3 regions of the Rhodopseudomonas boonkerdii genome follow, and region 2 is predicted to be linked to each of the others. Evidence: predicted binding sites of a transcription regulator. Region 2 holds the regulator's gene; each other region holds the start of a gene.

Evidence for each region. Region 2 encodes PhoB, which activates phosphate uptake and scavenging genes when phosphate is short. Its sites were predicted from a motif close to TGTCATNNANCTGTCAT; they were not measured.
Region 1: the regulator PhoB is predicted to act here: its motif matches at 2,171-2,187, upstream of E0H22_RS21860 (YdcH family protein).
Region 3: the regulator PhoB is predicted to act here: its motif matches at 2,193-2,209, upstream of E0H22_RS24515 (STN domain-containing protein).

The regions. Positions count from the first base shown of each region.
Region 1 covers NZ_CP036537.1:4,763,622-4,768,229, reverse strand. Annotated here, with positions in the region: gene E0H22_RS21875 (5-(carboxyamino)imidazole ribonucleotide synthase) at 1-953, opposite strand, end outside; gene purE (5-(carboxyamino)imidazole ribonucleotide mutase) at 953-1,441, opposite strand; gene E0H22_RS21865 (YdcH family protein) at 1,781-1,987, opposite strand; gene E0H22_RS21860 (YdcH family protein) at 2,240-2,422, shown strand; gene E0H22_RS21855 (NAD(P)/FAD-dependent oxidoreductase) at 2,593-3,708, opposite strand; gene E0H22_RS21850 (putative bifunctional diguanylate cyclase/phosphodiesterase) at 3,880-4,608, shown strand, end outside.
Region 2 covers NZ_CP036537.1:645,420-650,027, reverse strand. Annotated here, with positions in the region: gene E0H22_RS03030 (aspartate aminotransferase family protein) at 1-509, opposite strand, end outside; gene E0H22_RS03025 (GcrA family cell cycle regulator) at 973-1,479, shown strand; gene phoB (phosphate regulon transcriptional regulator PhoB) at 1,690-2,394, opposite strand; gene phoU (phosphate signaling complex protein PhoU) at 2,438-3,148, opposite strand; gene pstB (phosphate ABC transporter ATP-binding protein PstB) at 3,177-4,001, opposite strand; gene pstA (phosphate ABC transporter permease PstA) at 3,998-4,608, opposite strand, start outside.
Region 3 covers NZ_CP036537.1:5,331,652-5,336,259, forward strand. Annotated here, with positions in the region: gene E0H22_RS24505 (FecR family protein) at 1-779, opposite strand, end outside; gene E0H22_RS24510 (RNA polymerase sigma factor) at 847-1,359, opposite strand; gene E0H22_RS24515 (STN domain-containing protein) at 1,356-1,991, opposite strand; gene E0H22_RS24520 (LysR family transcriptional regulator) at 2,232-3,155, opposite strand; gene E0H22_RS24525 (MFS transporter) at 3,219-4,608, shown strand, end outside.

The DNA of each region.
Region 1 (4,608 bases), 1.5 Mb from region 2:
ATGGTGACCTCGCCGTGACGAACCGGCTTGCCGAGCGGCCAACCTGCAATGGCGCGGATGTGCTGCTCGAACTGCGAGACCGAAGCGCCATCCAGCGTCCAGTGCCCGGAATTGTGTACGCGCGGCGCGATCTCGTTGACCACCAACGAAGGGCCATTCGCGCCGGGAACGACGAACAGTTCAACCGCGAACGTGCCGACATAGCCGAGCGCCGCGCCGATCTTCTCGGCGATCTCGCGGGCCCTGGCAGCGAGCGCATCTGGAATGCGGGCGGGCGCGGTGGAGAATTTCAGGATGTGATCGCGGTGCTCGTTCTCGGTGACGTCGAAGCATTCGATGCTGCCGTCGGCTCCGCGTGCCGCGATGACGGAGACCTCGCGCTCGAACGGCACGAAGGCTTCAAGAATGGCGTCCTTGGTGCCGAGATCTGTCCAGACCTGATCGAGGTCGTCGCCTTCGCGGATCATCGCCTGGCCCTTGCCGTCATATCCGAAACGGCGGGTCTTGATCACGGCGGGCAGCCCGAGCTTCTTCACCGCATCGCGAAGCTCGCCGACGCTGGAAACGCCGGCATATCCGGCCGTACCGATGCCGAGGCCGGTGACGAAGTCCTTCTCTACAAGGCGATCCTGCGTGGTTTGCAGGATGCTGTGCGCCGGCAGTACCGGACGCCGTGCATCGAGGATCAGCGCCGTCGCCGCGGGGACATTCTCGAATTCGTAGGTGATGACGTCGCAATCATTGGCGAACAGTTCGAGTGCCTCGACATCGGCATATTCCGCGCAGGTCGCATTCTGCACGACATCGAAAGCCGGAGAATCCGGATCTGGCGAAAACACCTGGCACTTCAAGCCAAGCCGCGCAGCCGCGAGCGCGAGCATCCGGCCAAGTTGGCCGCCGCCGAGAATGCCGATCGTATCGCCGGGCTTCAGGGCCTTTATCGTCTGAGCCATTACGCTGCGCCTTCCGGCTTTTCGGCCACGGCATCAGTCTGCGCCTTGCGCCAGGCGGCGAGGCGGGTCGCCAGTTCAGGATCGTGCAGGGCGAGCACCGAGGCTGCGAGCAGCGCCGCGTTGATCGCGCCGGGTTTGCCGATCGCCAGGGTCCCGACGGGAATACCGCCGGGCATCTGCACGATTGAATAGAGAGAATCGACGCCGGACAGCGCTTTGGATTCCACGGGCACGCCGAAGACCGGCAACTCCGTTTGGGCTGCGGTCATGCCAGGCAGATGCGCTGCGCCGCCCGCGCCGGCGATGATGATCTGAAAACCGGCCGCCTTCGCGCCTTTGGCAAATGAAACCAGCCGGTCCGGCGTGCGATGTGCCGAGACGATGCGGGTGTCATGGGCGACGCCGAGAGCCGTCAGGGTTTCGGCGGCGTGACGCATGGTTTCCCAGTCGGACTGGCTTCCCATGATAATGGCGACGGGCGCGGGCATTCCGGTATTTTCTTTCGCGAATCCAGAAGGATAGCTGGAAATACAAGGACCGCCCCCCGCCGGGCGGGGAGCGTCGAACGATAATCTCGTCAATGAAGACGGGACAGCCTTGTAACAAATCCGATGCAAAAGAAAACCGCGATGCGCGGTCGCTGCAAGGCTGAATGAAGCGTACTTTTGCAAGGTTCCGGCGCGACATGCTGTGGCAATCCAGCGGCGGCCTCGAGGCATCCTTGCGGCAGCTGCGGGTGTGGTATCAGCGGCACGCGGGAGCCGGGAACATCAGGGTGCACACGTGCACGTCGCTGTTTGATCCCTGCCGATATGTGACTCGTTGCCTCAGGCAATGATGTCAGGGGTAATCTGGTCGGAAATCACCGAAATGCGATCTCGCAGTTGCAGCTTGCGTTTTTTCAGCCGCTGCAACTGCAGCAGATCTGGTGCGGGGGAGCGCTGCAGGGCATCAATGGCGGCGTCGAGGTCGCGGTGTTCTTGCTGCAATCGGGCTAATTCGGCAGGGAGTTCGCGATCTTCGTCGTCGTTCATGATGTTCGCTGACTTGGCCCGCCAGTCATCTGGCGAGAATCCGTGAGGTAACTATCGCCGGTGGGGGCGCACTGCGCAAGCGGCCCGGTTCCTGCATTTTTGCAGTGCATTGGTTACGATTCGTTTTTCAAGATGTGCGGAGCGCGGCGGTACAATTTTCAAGACCCATCGACAGATGTCCACTGTCATGTAGACTTCATCGTCCAACCGAACCCGACTGTGTGGTTTCTCAACCTACCGAGGAGTTTTCGAATGGCACTTCAGGCGCACCTTGTCGAACTCGAACGCAAGCACAAGGTTCTCGAAAGCGAATTGCACGACGCCTTGCTGCATCTTTCCACCGATGATCTTCGTATCGTGGAACTCAAGCGCCGGAAACTGATGGTCAAGGACGAGATTGAACGCCTTCGACAGACGAGTAGCACCCTCCACTGAGATTTCTCAAAAACATTCCCTGACATAACGCCTCATCGGATGACGTTGTCAGGTCTGCGTGTCCGCATCGTGCAGCCATGATGCCCACACGCTCCCGCTCTTGCGACGAAGCGATCTGCTACGACGGTTGGACCAGATTGCTTCGGACGCAGGTGCGGTTCAAATACGCATCACGGTTGCACTTCGATTCCCGCGACTTTCGCCACATGATCCGCGATCGCCAGCGACGAGGTCAGGCCGGGTGACTCGATGCCGAACAGGTTGATCAGGCCGGGCACGCCATGCATCTGCGGGCCCTGGATCATGAAATCCTGCGTCGCCACTGCGGGCGGCACGATCTTCGGACGCATGCCGGAATAGCTTGGCATGAGGGCGCCGTCGGGCAGCGCCGGCCAGTAACGGCGGATGGCGGGATAGAAACGTTCGCCGCGGGCGGGATCGACTTCGTAGTCGATGTGATCGACCCACTCGACATCGGGGCCGAAGCGCGCCTGGCCGGCGAGGTCGAGCGTGAGATGCACGCCGAGGCCGCCGGGCTCGGGCACCGGATAGATCAGGCGTGAGAATGGCGCCTTGGTGCTGCAGCTGAAATAGCAGCCTTTGGCGAGATAGGCCGGCGGGATCAGATCGAGCGGCATGCCTTCCAGCAGGCGCGCGATCATGGTCGCGGAAAGGCCGGCGGAATTGATCAGCATGTCGCAACCGAGCGTCATCGGCGCATCACCGCCGACCTCCACTTCGAAACCGTCTGCCGTCACCCGGCCGCGTTCGAAGGGCGCAAGGAAGGCGAAGGCGGCACCGGCGGCTTCAGCTTCGCCGCGCAGCGACAGCATGTACGAGTGACTATCGATGATGCCGGTGGAAGGTGACAGCAGGGCGCCTTCGCAGGCCAGGGCGGGCTCGAGTGCACGGGCTTCATGGCCCGACAACACCTGCATGTCCGCAACGCCGTTGGCCTCGGCATGGGCCTTGATGGAGGCGAGCTTCGCCATCTCTTCCGGCCGCGTCGCGACGATCAGCTTGCCGCAATTCTTGTGCGGGATGCCGCGGCTGCGGCAATAGTTATAGAGCTTGAGCTTGCCAGCGACACAGAGCTTCGCCATCAGGCTGCCTGCGGTGTAGTAGATGCCGGCGTGGATCACTTCGCTGTTGCGCGAGGAGGTGACGGTGCCGATGGCGTCGGCGGCTTCCAGCACGATGACTTCGCGCCCTGCTTCCGCCAGCCGGCGGGCGATGGCGAGGCCCACGACACCGGCGCCGACAACGACGCATTCAACCCTGTCCATCCGTTCCCTGTCCCGTTCTGCGGCCGGCGTTGTGCCTGATTAGCAAAGCATTAAGCATCGCAGCTAAATACCGCAATTTTTGCCGATCCAGTCAGGCTGCGTTCAGGTGCATTTACCTGATCAAAATACCTGGAACTGAAGACTTGCGCTCTGCGAATACGCGGGTGCGCAATGACTGGCAAGATCGGGCGAGTAAAGAACAGGGCGGTCGGGCGCATCGGCGCCGTCGTCTGGTTGCTCGCCGTCCCATGCAGTGCGCTGGCCGAACAGCCGGCTGCCGTCGCCGAAAGGGTCGTGGGGTCCCCCTTCATCTGGAACGTCGTGATCGGTGGTCTGGTGGTTGGCGCCTTCACGACGGCAATCGTGTTCTGGGTCGCTTCCGCTCTGAGCAAAGTGCAGCGTCAGCAACAGCAGCGCAACGAATTCGTGGGGTCTGCGCTCAATCATCTCGGTCAGGGCATCGTCATGCTCGATGCGCAAAAGCGCCTCGTGTTCTGCAACGACCGTTATCTGGACATCTACAAACTGACGCGGGCCGAGGTCAGCCGGGGGATGACCGGCCCAGCTCTTCGCGCGTTGCGTCGTCAGCGCGGCACCGCCGATGCCAACGAGGACGCGCATTACGACAAGGCGATGTCGTCAGGCGGCTATATCGCCGAATTGCCGGACGAGCAGTTCGTCCATGTGAAGTTCAGCCGTCTGCCCAATGGCGGCTGGATCGGTATTCACGAGGATTGCACGGAACAACGCCGGATGCAGAACGAGCTGGCGAGTGCCAAGCAGTTCCAGCAGACGGTGCTGGATAACATACCGGTCTCGCTGATGGTGCAGGAAGTGGCGACTGGCCGCTATCTGTTTGCCAATCGTAATGCCGAGGTGATCCTGGGTCGCCGCCGCGAG
Region 2 (4,608 bases):
GGCACCTGGTCGAAGCCTTCCAGCGGTTTCCCGTAGCCTTCGAGATACTTGGCGGCGCCGGTCGCGGCGAGCGTGCCGAGCGTGCGGCCGTGGAACGCGCCTTCAAAGGTGATGATGCGCGTGCGCTCGGGATGCCCCTTGGAGAAATGATAGTGCCGCGTCACTTTCAACGCGCACTCCATCGCTTCCGCACCCGAATTGGCGAAGAACACGAAATCAGCGAACGAATTTTCGCAAAGCCGCGCGGCGAGGCGCTCACCATCCGGGCTCTTGAACAGGTTCGACATGTGCCACAATTTGGTGGCCTGCTCCTGCAGCGCTGCGACCATATGCGGATGCGCGTGACCGAGCGAATTGACCGCAACACCGCTGGTAAAATCGAGATAGCGCTCGCCGGTCGTCGAGATCAGCCAGGCCCCCTCACCGCGCTCGAACGCCACATCTGCGCGCGCGAAGACAGGCAGAAGGTGAGCCTGAGAAATTTGCGAGGATGGTGCGTTGCTGGTCATAACGGTTCCGATCAATCAGCCTGTGGCCCCCACCGATGTCGGGCACTATCGATGACAACAGTGCGACACGGGGCAGCGGACCCTCAAAACGAAACGTGCCGCCCTTCTCGGGCGGCACGCGCGCGATATTCTATGGGGGCCACCCGGGGTGTCAACCGCGCATAGTGGCTTTCAAGCCACCCCGGGGCGCACAAAAAGCCGCTTTTTCTGCTTGGTTGACACAAAGCATGTGGATGTGACTCGGCCGACTCTTGCGCGTGAGTCGCGGCATCATGTAGTTTTTGGCTTGTCGGATACGACATCTCGTGCGGCAGTAGACCCTTATACACTATCGGTACGGCGTAAGGCCGGAAGCAGTCATGCATCCGGTGAGCGCTAAGGGATTCTGACAGCGAGGTTTTTGACGATTTCAAGTCGCAGCGTCGGAGCCGATCCGGCCCGACGCCTACGAAGGGATTTGGCGATGACGGTAATCACTTGGACCGACGATCGCGTCGAACAGCTGAAGAAACTCTGGGAGGGCGGCCTTTCCGCCAGCCAGATTGCAGCGGAACTCGGTAACGTCACCCGTAACGCCGTGATCGGCAAGGTGCATCGGCTCGGCCTGTCCGGCCGCGCCAAGAGCCCTTCGTCCGCCGCGCCGCGCCCGCGCAAGCCGCGACCGGCCCAAATGGTGCGAATGCCGCGCCCCGTGGCCCGTGGCAACACTGCGCTGGCGCACAACTACGACGTCGAGATGGAGCCGGATCCGATCGCGGTCGACAATGTGATCCCGATCAGCCAACGCCTGCAGCTCGTCGAACTCAGCGACGCCACCTGCCACTGGCCGGTCGGCGATCCGGCCAGTTCCGATTTCTATTTCTGCGGCGGCAAGGCCGTGGCGGGCGCTCCTTACTGCGCGCACCATTCGCGCATCGCCTATCAGCCGGCAGCGGATCGCCGTCGCACTGCACCGAAGCCGCCGCGGTAAGCGAAAGAGTAATGAGCTAACAAAAATGCCCGGCGACGAGCCGGGCATTTTTCGTATTTTGCTATCGGGAAGAGCCATCATCTCCGCCCTCATAGTGAGGAGGCGCGCAGCGCCGTCTCGAACCATGAGTTGTGGGCGTTCCGTATCCATCCTTCGAGACGCGGCCTACGGCCGCTCCTCTGGATGAGGGCGAACCGTATGGAAGCAGAGTTACTCCGCCGCCTTGTCGAAACGATCATCGAGCGCATAGCCGGCGCCGCGAACGGTGCGGATCGGATCGGGCTCGCCGGCCGGATTGAGCAGCTTGCGCAGACGACCGATGTGAACGTCGACCGTGCGCTCATCGATATAGATGTCGCGGCCCCAGACACTGTCGAGCAGCTGTTCGCGGCTGAACACGCGGCCGGGATGCTCGAGGAAGAACTCAAGCAGCCGATATTCGGTCGGACCAAGATCGATCGGACGCGACGCACGGACGACCCGGCGCTTGTCGCGGTCGAGTTCGATATCGCCGAAGGCAAGTACGGTGGCAAGACGTTCCGGTGCCGCACGACGCAAGAGACCCTTCACACGGGCCAGCAACTCCGGGACGGAGAATGGCTTGACGATGTAATCGTCCGCGCCGGTGGCGAGGCCACGAACGCGCTCGCTCTCCTCACCGCGGGCGGTGAGCATGATGATCGGCAGCGCCTTGGTTTCCGGCCGCGCCCGCAAGCGACGGCAGAGTTCGATGCCGGACAACCCCGGCAGCATCCAGTCGAGGACCACGAGGTCCGGTACGCGCTCTTTCAAGCGGGTGTCGGCATCGTCGCCGCGGGCAACCGTCTCGACATCGTAACCTTCGGCGTCGAGATTGTAGCGCAGCAGTGTGGTCAGAGCTTCCTCGTCTTCCACTACCAGAATGCGCGCGTTCATATGGCTCGTTCCTATCTTTCGTTCAGGGACGTCGCGGCGAGCCTCAGCTCGCCGGTGTCGCAAAGTTGGTCATGTCGCCCTTCGGACGCTTGTCGACCATCTGCTGACCTTCGATCATGTAGAATACGGTCTCGGCGATATTGGTCGCGTGATCGCCAATCCGTTCGATGTTCTTGGCGCAGAACATCAGATGGATGCAGAACGAAATGTTGCGCGGATCTTCCATCATGTAAGTGAGAAGCTCGCGGAATAGCGACGTACAGATCGCGTCGATTTCCTCATCGCCCTTCCATACGCTCATCGCTGCCGGCAGGTCATGCGCGGCATAGGCGTCAAGCACCGCCTTGACCTGGGTATTCACCAGATCGGTCATATGCTCGAGGCCGCGGATCAGCTTCAGCGGGTGGAAATCGCTATCCAGCGCATTGACACGCTTGCCGATATTCTTGCTGAGATCGCCGATGCGCTCGAGATCCGTGGCAACGCGAAGCGCGCCGACGATCTCGCGCAGGTCCACCGCCATCGGCTGACGCTTGGCGATGGTGAGAACGGCACGCTCTTCGATCATCCGTTGCAGCTGGTCGATTTCCGCGTCGGTCGCCACCACGCGCGCGCCCAGGGCTACGTCACGGCGGATCAGGGCGTCGACGGATTCGACGATTTGACGCTCGGCGAGGCCTCCCATCTCGGCGACGAGACGGGTCAGTTCTTGAAGATCGTCGTCGAAGGCCTTAGTCGTATGTTCAAAAGCCATAGCTCAATCCTCTCGCGAGTTGATCGCGTCAGCCGAAACGGCCGGTGATGTAATCCTGAGTGCGGCGGTCGCTCGGCGAGGTGAAGATCTTGTTGGTCTGATCGAATTCGACCAGCTCACCGAGATACATGAAGGCGGTGGTGTCGGAGACGCGCGCCGCCTGCTGCATGTTATGGGTCACAATGGCGATCGTGTACTGATCCTTGAGTTCGTCGATCAGTTCTTCGACCTTGGCGGTCGAGATCGGATCGAGCGCCGAGCAAGGTTCGTCGAACAGGATCACTTCCGGACGCACCGCGATGGTGCGCGCGATGCACAGACGCTGCTGCTGGCCGCCCGACAGGCTGAGGCCCGAGGCGTTCAGCTTGTCCTTGACCTCGTTCCAGAGCGCACCGCCACGCAGCGCCTTCTCGACGCGTACATCCATCTCCGCCTTGGAAATCTTCTCATACAGGCGGATACCGAAGGCGATGTTTTCATAGATCGTCATCGGGAACGGGGTCGGCTTCTGGAACACCATGCCGATACGGGCGCGCAGCAGGTTGAGATCGAGCTTCGGATCCAGAATGTTCTGGCTGTCCAGCATGACCTGGCCTTCCGCGCGCTGCCCCGGATAGAGGTCATACATGCGGTTGAAAATGCGCAACAACGTGGACTTGCCGCAGCCCGACGGCCCGATGAAGGCGGTGACGCGGTTGGTGGCGAGATTCAGGTTGATCTTCTTCAGGGCGTGGTGTTCGCCGTAGTAGAAATTCAGATCGCGCACGCTGACCTTGGGACGCGCATCGGTCTGCGGCATGAGCGACGGCATCGAGACGCCGGGATTGCCGGCGGAAAGAGAGAGATCACTCATTTTGCTTTCCTCTCGGCGCCGAGAATGCGCGCGCCAATGTTCAGGGCAAGGACGGTCAGGGTGATGATCAGCGCACCGCTCCAGGCGAGCTGCTTCCAGTATTCGTAGGGGCTCTGGACGAAGTTGTTGATGGTCACCGGCAGGTTGGCCATCGTGCGTGAGAGATCCAGGCTGAAGAACTGGTTGCTCAAGGCAGTGAACAGCAGCGGCGCGGTTTCACCAGCGACGCGGGCAGTCGCCAGCAGCACGCCGGTGATAAGGCCGGCACGTGCCGCACGATAGGCGATCCGCTTGATCACCAGCGAGCGCGGCAGCCCAAGCGCCGAAGCCGCTTCGCGCAGCGGGTTGGGCACGAGACCGAGCATGTCCTCGGTGGTGCGGACCACGACCGGGATCACGATCACGGCAAGCGCCAGCGCGCCTGCGATGGCCGAGAAACCCCGCATCGGCACCACCACCGCGCCATAGATGAACAGGCCGATGATGATCGAGGGCGCCGACAGCAACACGTCGTTGATGAAACGGATCACCGAGGTGAGCTTGTCGTGCTTGCCATATTCCGCGAGGTAGGTACCAGCGAACAGACCAAGCGGCGCACCGATGCCGA
Region 3 (4,608 bases), 950 kb from region 2:
GCGTCGCCGAGACCATGATCGCTATATCTGAGTTGCTGTCCTGCATGGAGCACGGCACTTTGCCCGCGACATTCGACATCGATGTCACCGTCAAAACAGGTGACATGAACCGCACGATCGTTGCCGCGCACCAGACGGCGGATGTCGAAACGCCCATGCTTTGCCTGCGTCCGGCCATCGGCTGCGAAAACCGACAATGCAGGCGCACTCGACGAAGGCAGATCGAACGATGCTTCGCCAGAAACCAGCTCGACCTGAGCCTGTCGACCGTCGACCACACGCAAGGCAAGGCTTGTCTGCGTATTCATTCGCACGGCCACATCTCCCGCGAGCTTGATGTCGCGCTGCTCGCCGGTCGCCGTGCGATAATCCGCACGGAGCTGGGATAGCGACGGCCATAAATCTAGCGGGGGATGGATGACGCCATAAGTCACCGCCGCCGCTGCAGCAACGCCGCCGCCCAAAAAGACGCGTCGATTGACGGCCCGTCGGCGTAGATACACCAGCATTTCGGTGGCACTCCTGCCATCGTCCTGCAAATCGCGGCCGGCCGACGCCACATCGCTCCAGGCCCGACTTGCCTCGGCGAAGGCGCGGGCGTGCTGCGGACTGGTGGCTCGCCAGCCCTTCAGCGCGGCAGCATCCGCGGCGGTCGCTTGTCCCGATACAAGCCGCTGGACCCAAACGACGGCTTCGCGCTGGATCTCATCCAGCTCCGGCGTCGTATTGTGCAGCTTGATCATGATCTCGGCCCGCCCCCAGACGTCGATGCGCCGCATGCCTTGTCGGCGCACAAAAACAAATTCGTCATATCCTAGACTGCTTTCATTCGCCGATCGTGCACGATCAGCGCCCCAGTTCTTCCCGGCGAGCCACAATATATTCGTGGGCCAGCCGCAACTCCTTGGACACAAGCCGCAGCGAGACGCCGAGCTTGGTGGCGATCTCCTGTAAGGACAGACCATCGACCCGGGCCGCCAGCAGAATGGCACGGCGCCGCGCCGGCAATTCCGTCAACACAGCTTTCATTGCCCGTAGATCGGCACGGGCCTGGGTTATCCGAAGCGGGTCTGGCATATCGTCGGCTAGATCGAGCAAGCCCTCGATTTCCAGTGCAGACAGATGCCGCTTTTCGGACTGATAAAGATCGAACGCAACATTCAGGACGGTTCGGAAAAGATAGCTGTTGGGGCTTTTCACTCCGGTGCCGACATCCAGCCGTGACAGCCGCAGCCAGGTTTCCTGCAGGACTTCGGAGGCAAGGTCCGCCGATCCGAGCCGCGGTGCCAGACGCTTCCTGAGATCGTCATAGCGATCGAGAAAAACGCGTCGCAGCGTTGTGAGACCGCCTTCACTCATGGCTGCCCCGCACGCATCGACCCGCTGTCCTGGCGGCAGCCTGTAGCGCCGACGGTCTGTGGCACCATCATGATCAAGGCCGGCTGAGTGAAAGCGGCCGGCGGGCGTTGTTCCAGTCTGACGCCGAGCAATGCAGCGTCGATATTGCGGTCGATCGCTGGCGTCCCGGCCGAACTGAGCCGTTGCACATGTTCGACATTGCCCCGCGGACCGATCCAGATCAGCGCAACTGCACGGAACGTGCCCGGCTCCAGAACGCCCTGCCGGCAAAAGCTCTCGCGTAGCGCGACCTGGATTTGCGCGTAGTAACGCTGTGCAACCGCGTGGCCGGACGGCGAGTTTGCGGATGGCACATCCTGCGAAGGCAAGGACAATATAAACGAGCCATCATCGAGAAAACGGGCTCGCAGACCCGTGCCTTCCAGCAGCCTTACAAGAGCATCGAGCGGCGCCATCCGTCCGGCGACAGGATTCGATATGCGTCCCTCGACGAGGCGCGCCTGATAGAAAACCTCACGCCCCGTGAGGTCGCCGTAACGCGTCAAGGCATTTGCAAGCGGCTGTGCTTGGATCTCGAAATCGGGCGGCAGTTCTTTGACCGTGTCAGGCGCGGCGGCAGCGGCGCCCGACATGAAAAACAGCGCCAGAAAAGCTAGGCCGCCAAAAGGACTGCACCAGACTCGCCTCAACTGACCGCCCCGCCGAAGTCGCATCGCCGCAATCGCAGGAGCTGAATTCCACGCGCCACAAACGCAATATGCATCGGCTGCTTATCGTCGCAACGCGATAATGTACAAGCCGCCCTGAACGGAAAGGAGCAATAGAGGCCCGACACGACAGTTTTGCGACAGCCACTATCCCGGTCGTCGCGCTCACCCTGGCTCGCCCGATGGCTCTCCGCCCGAAAGCCTCTGCTCACCTGACGTCAGATGCTCCACGAGCGCACGCGCGGTCGGAGCGATATTTTCCTGGGCCCGCGTGCAGACAGAGAATCTGCGCGTAGCCCAATCATCGGCGAGGCGAACAAATGCAATCTGCATGAAGCGCCGACAATTGCGCGCCGTCGTCGCCGGAACGATGCCGAGGCCGACGCCGTCGGCCGCCATACGGCAGATGCCTTCGAACGTTCGCGTTCGGACGCGGGTCTTAAGGCGACCACCGGCGATCAGCGCACGCCCATCGAGATTTTGCTGCAAGGCGCCTTCTGCCAGGCCGATGAAATTCTCATGCACGATATCGGTGAACAGAACGTCCTTGCGATTCGCCAGCGGATGGTCGTGATGTGCAACCACCACCAATTGATCGATCGCGAACGGACGGAGCCTCAAGCCATCGGTGCTGACCGTGTCGGAGATGATACCGATCTCGGTCAAGCCAGCCGAGAGTGCCCGCACGATCTCCGAACTCTGCCGCTCACGCAGATCTACGTCAGTGTGAGGATTCGCCGCCATCCAAGGCGCAAGCCGTTCCGGCAAGAACTCGGTGATTGCCGCCGTGGGCGCCATCAGCCGGATGACGGTCCTGAGCCCTTTGGCATGCTCATCGAGTTCACCGCGCATTTGCGCCATCTGGCGCTGAACCAGCGCTGCATGATGTGCCAGTGCCTCGCCCGCATTGGTGGGAGACACGCCACGCCGACCTCGCTCAAGAAGCTTGACCCCGCTTGCAATCTCCATCGCGCGCAGGCGTTCGCTGGCAGCGGGCAACGAAAGTCCGGCGGCGATAGCGCCGTGGGTAATGCTACCCGCATCAACGACGGCCAAGAAGAGCCGGAGATCAACGAAATCAAAACGCATGGCGATTGCTTATCAAGCATCCAGACTTCGGGCTAGCCGAAGTCTGGATGCGGAACATCCGCATTGTGGCGACTGAGGGGACTGATAATCGGGGCGGCACGATCGAACGAGCCGGCCACTAGGACTCCTGCCCCTATGCAAAAAACATCAATGCCGCAAGGCGTTGGGAGAAACAGCATTGTTCTCCCGTTTATCGTGGCCGCGACCTATTTCATGGAAAGTCTGGATACGACGATCATCGCCACGGCTTTGCCGCAGATGGCGCAATCCTTCCATGTCGGCCCCAACGAAGTCAGCCTGGGCATGACGGCCTATATGCTCACGCTGGCGGTGCTGATTCCGATCAGCGGCTGGATCGCGGATCGGCATGGCACTCGAACGGTATTCGGTAGCGCAGTGGTCATTTTCACGATCGCATCCGTCTTATGCGGATTGGCCGACAGCGTTCTGTCGTTCACGCTTGCCCGCGTGTTGCAGGGCGCCGGCGGAGCGATGATGGTGCCGGTGGGGCGCATGATCGTTGCGCACAACACCGATCAATCGCATATGCTGCGCGCGATCTCGACCATCACATGGCCCGCGATCATTGCGCCGGCGGTCGGCCCGACTGTGGGCGGCCTGATCACCACCTATGCATCCTGGCATTGGGTGTTTTTCCTCAATGTCCCGTTTTCCATCGCTGCCTTTGCCGCCATCATCATTTTCGTTCCCAACCAGTCCGGTCAGGGCCGCAGGAAACTCGACGTCAAAGGATTGCTGCTGACCAGCGCATCCCTTGTGGCACTGCTTTACGGGATGGAATTGGCAAGCCACCAGGAGACGAGCCTGATATTTGCAGGCGGCATCATCAGCGCCGGCGTTGTCATCGGCCTCATGGCCATCCTGCATCTCCAGAACACGCGCCAGCCAATCCTCAATCTCGCAGTATTTCGCGTGAAGACTTACACCACATCGGTTTGGTGGGGCGGCTTTGCGAGAGCGGGAATGGAAGCGATCCCCTATCTTTCACCGCTTCTGTTTCAAATCGGCTTCGGCCTTTCGGCTTTCCATTCCGGTCTATTGTTGCTGGTCACCGCAACAGGCAATCTTGGAATGAAAACCCTGACCACACCGATCATGCGGCGCTTCGGCTTTCGCGTTGTTGCGATCGTGAATGGCACGGCCGTCGCTTTGAGCATTCTCGCCTTTGCATGGGTAACGCCCACGACACCGATGCCCGCGCTGTTTGCGGTGCTGTTCGCGTATGGCGTGACGCGCTCGCTACAACTCTCGACGATGACGACGTTGAGCTATGCCGACATTTCAGAGGAGCTGAAAAGCTCGGCCAGCACCTTGTGGAGCACGATGCAGCAAATGACGACCGGGCTAGGCATCGCCTTTGGCGCCGTATGCCTACGCCTCGCCAGCATCGTCCGCATAAGCGAGGATGCGACGGGCAGTCACCCTTTCACGG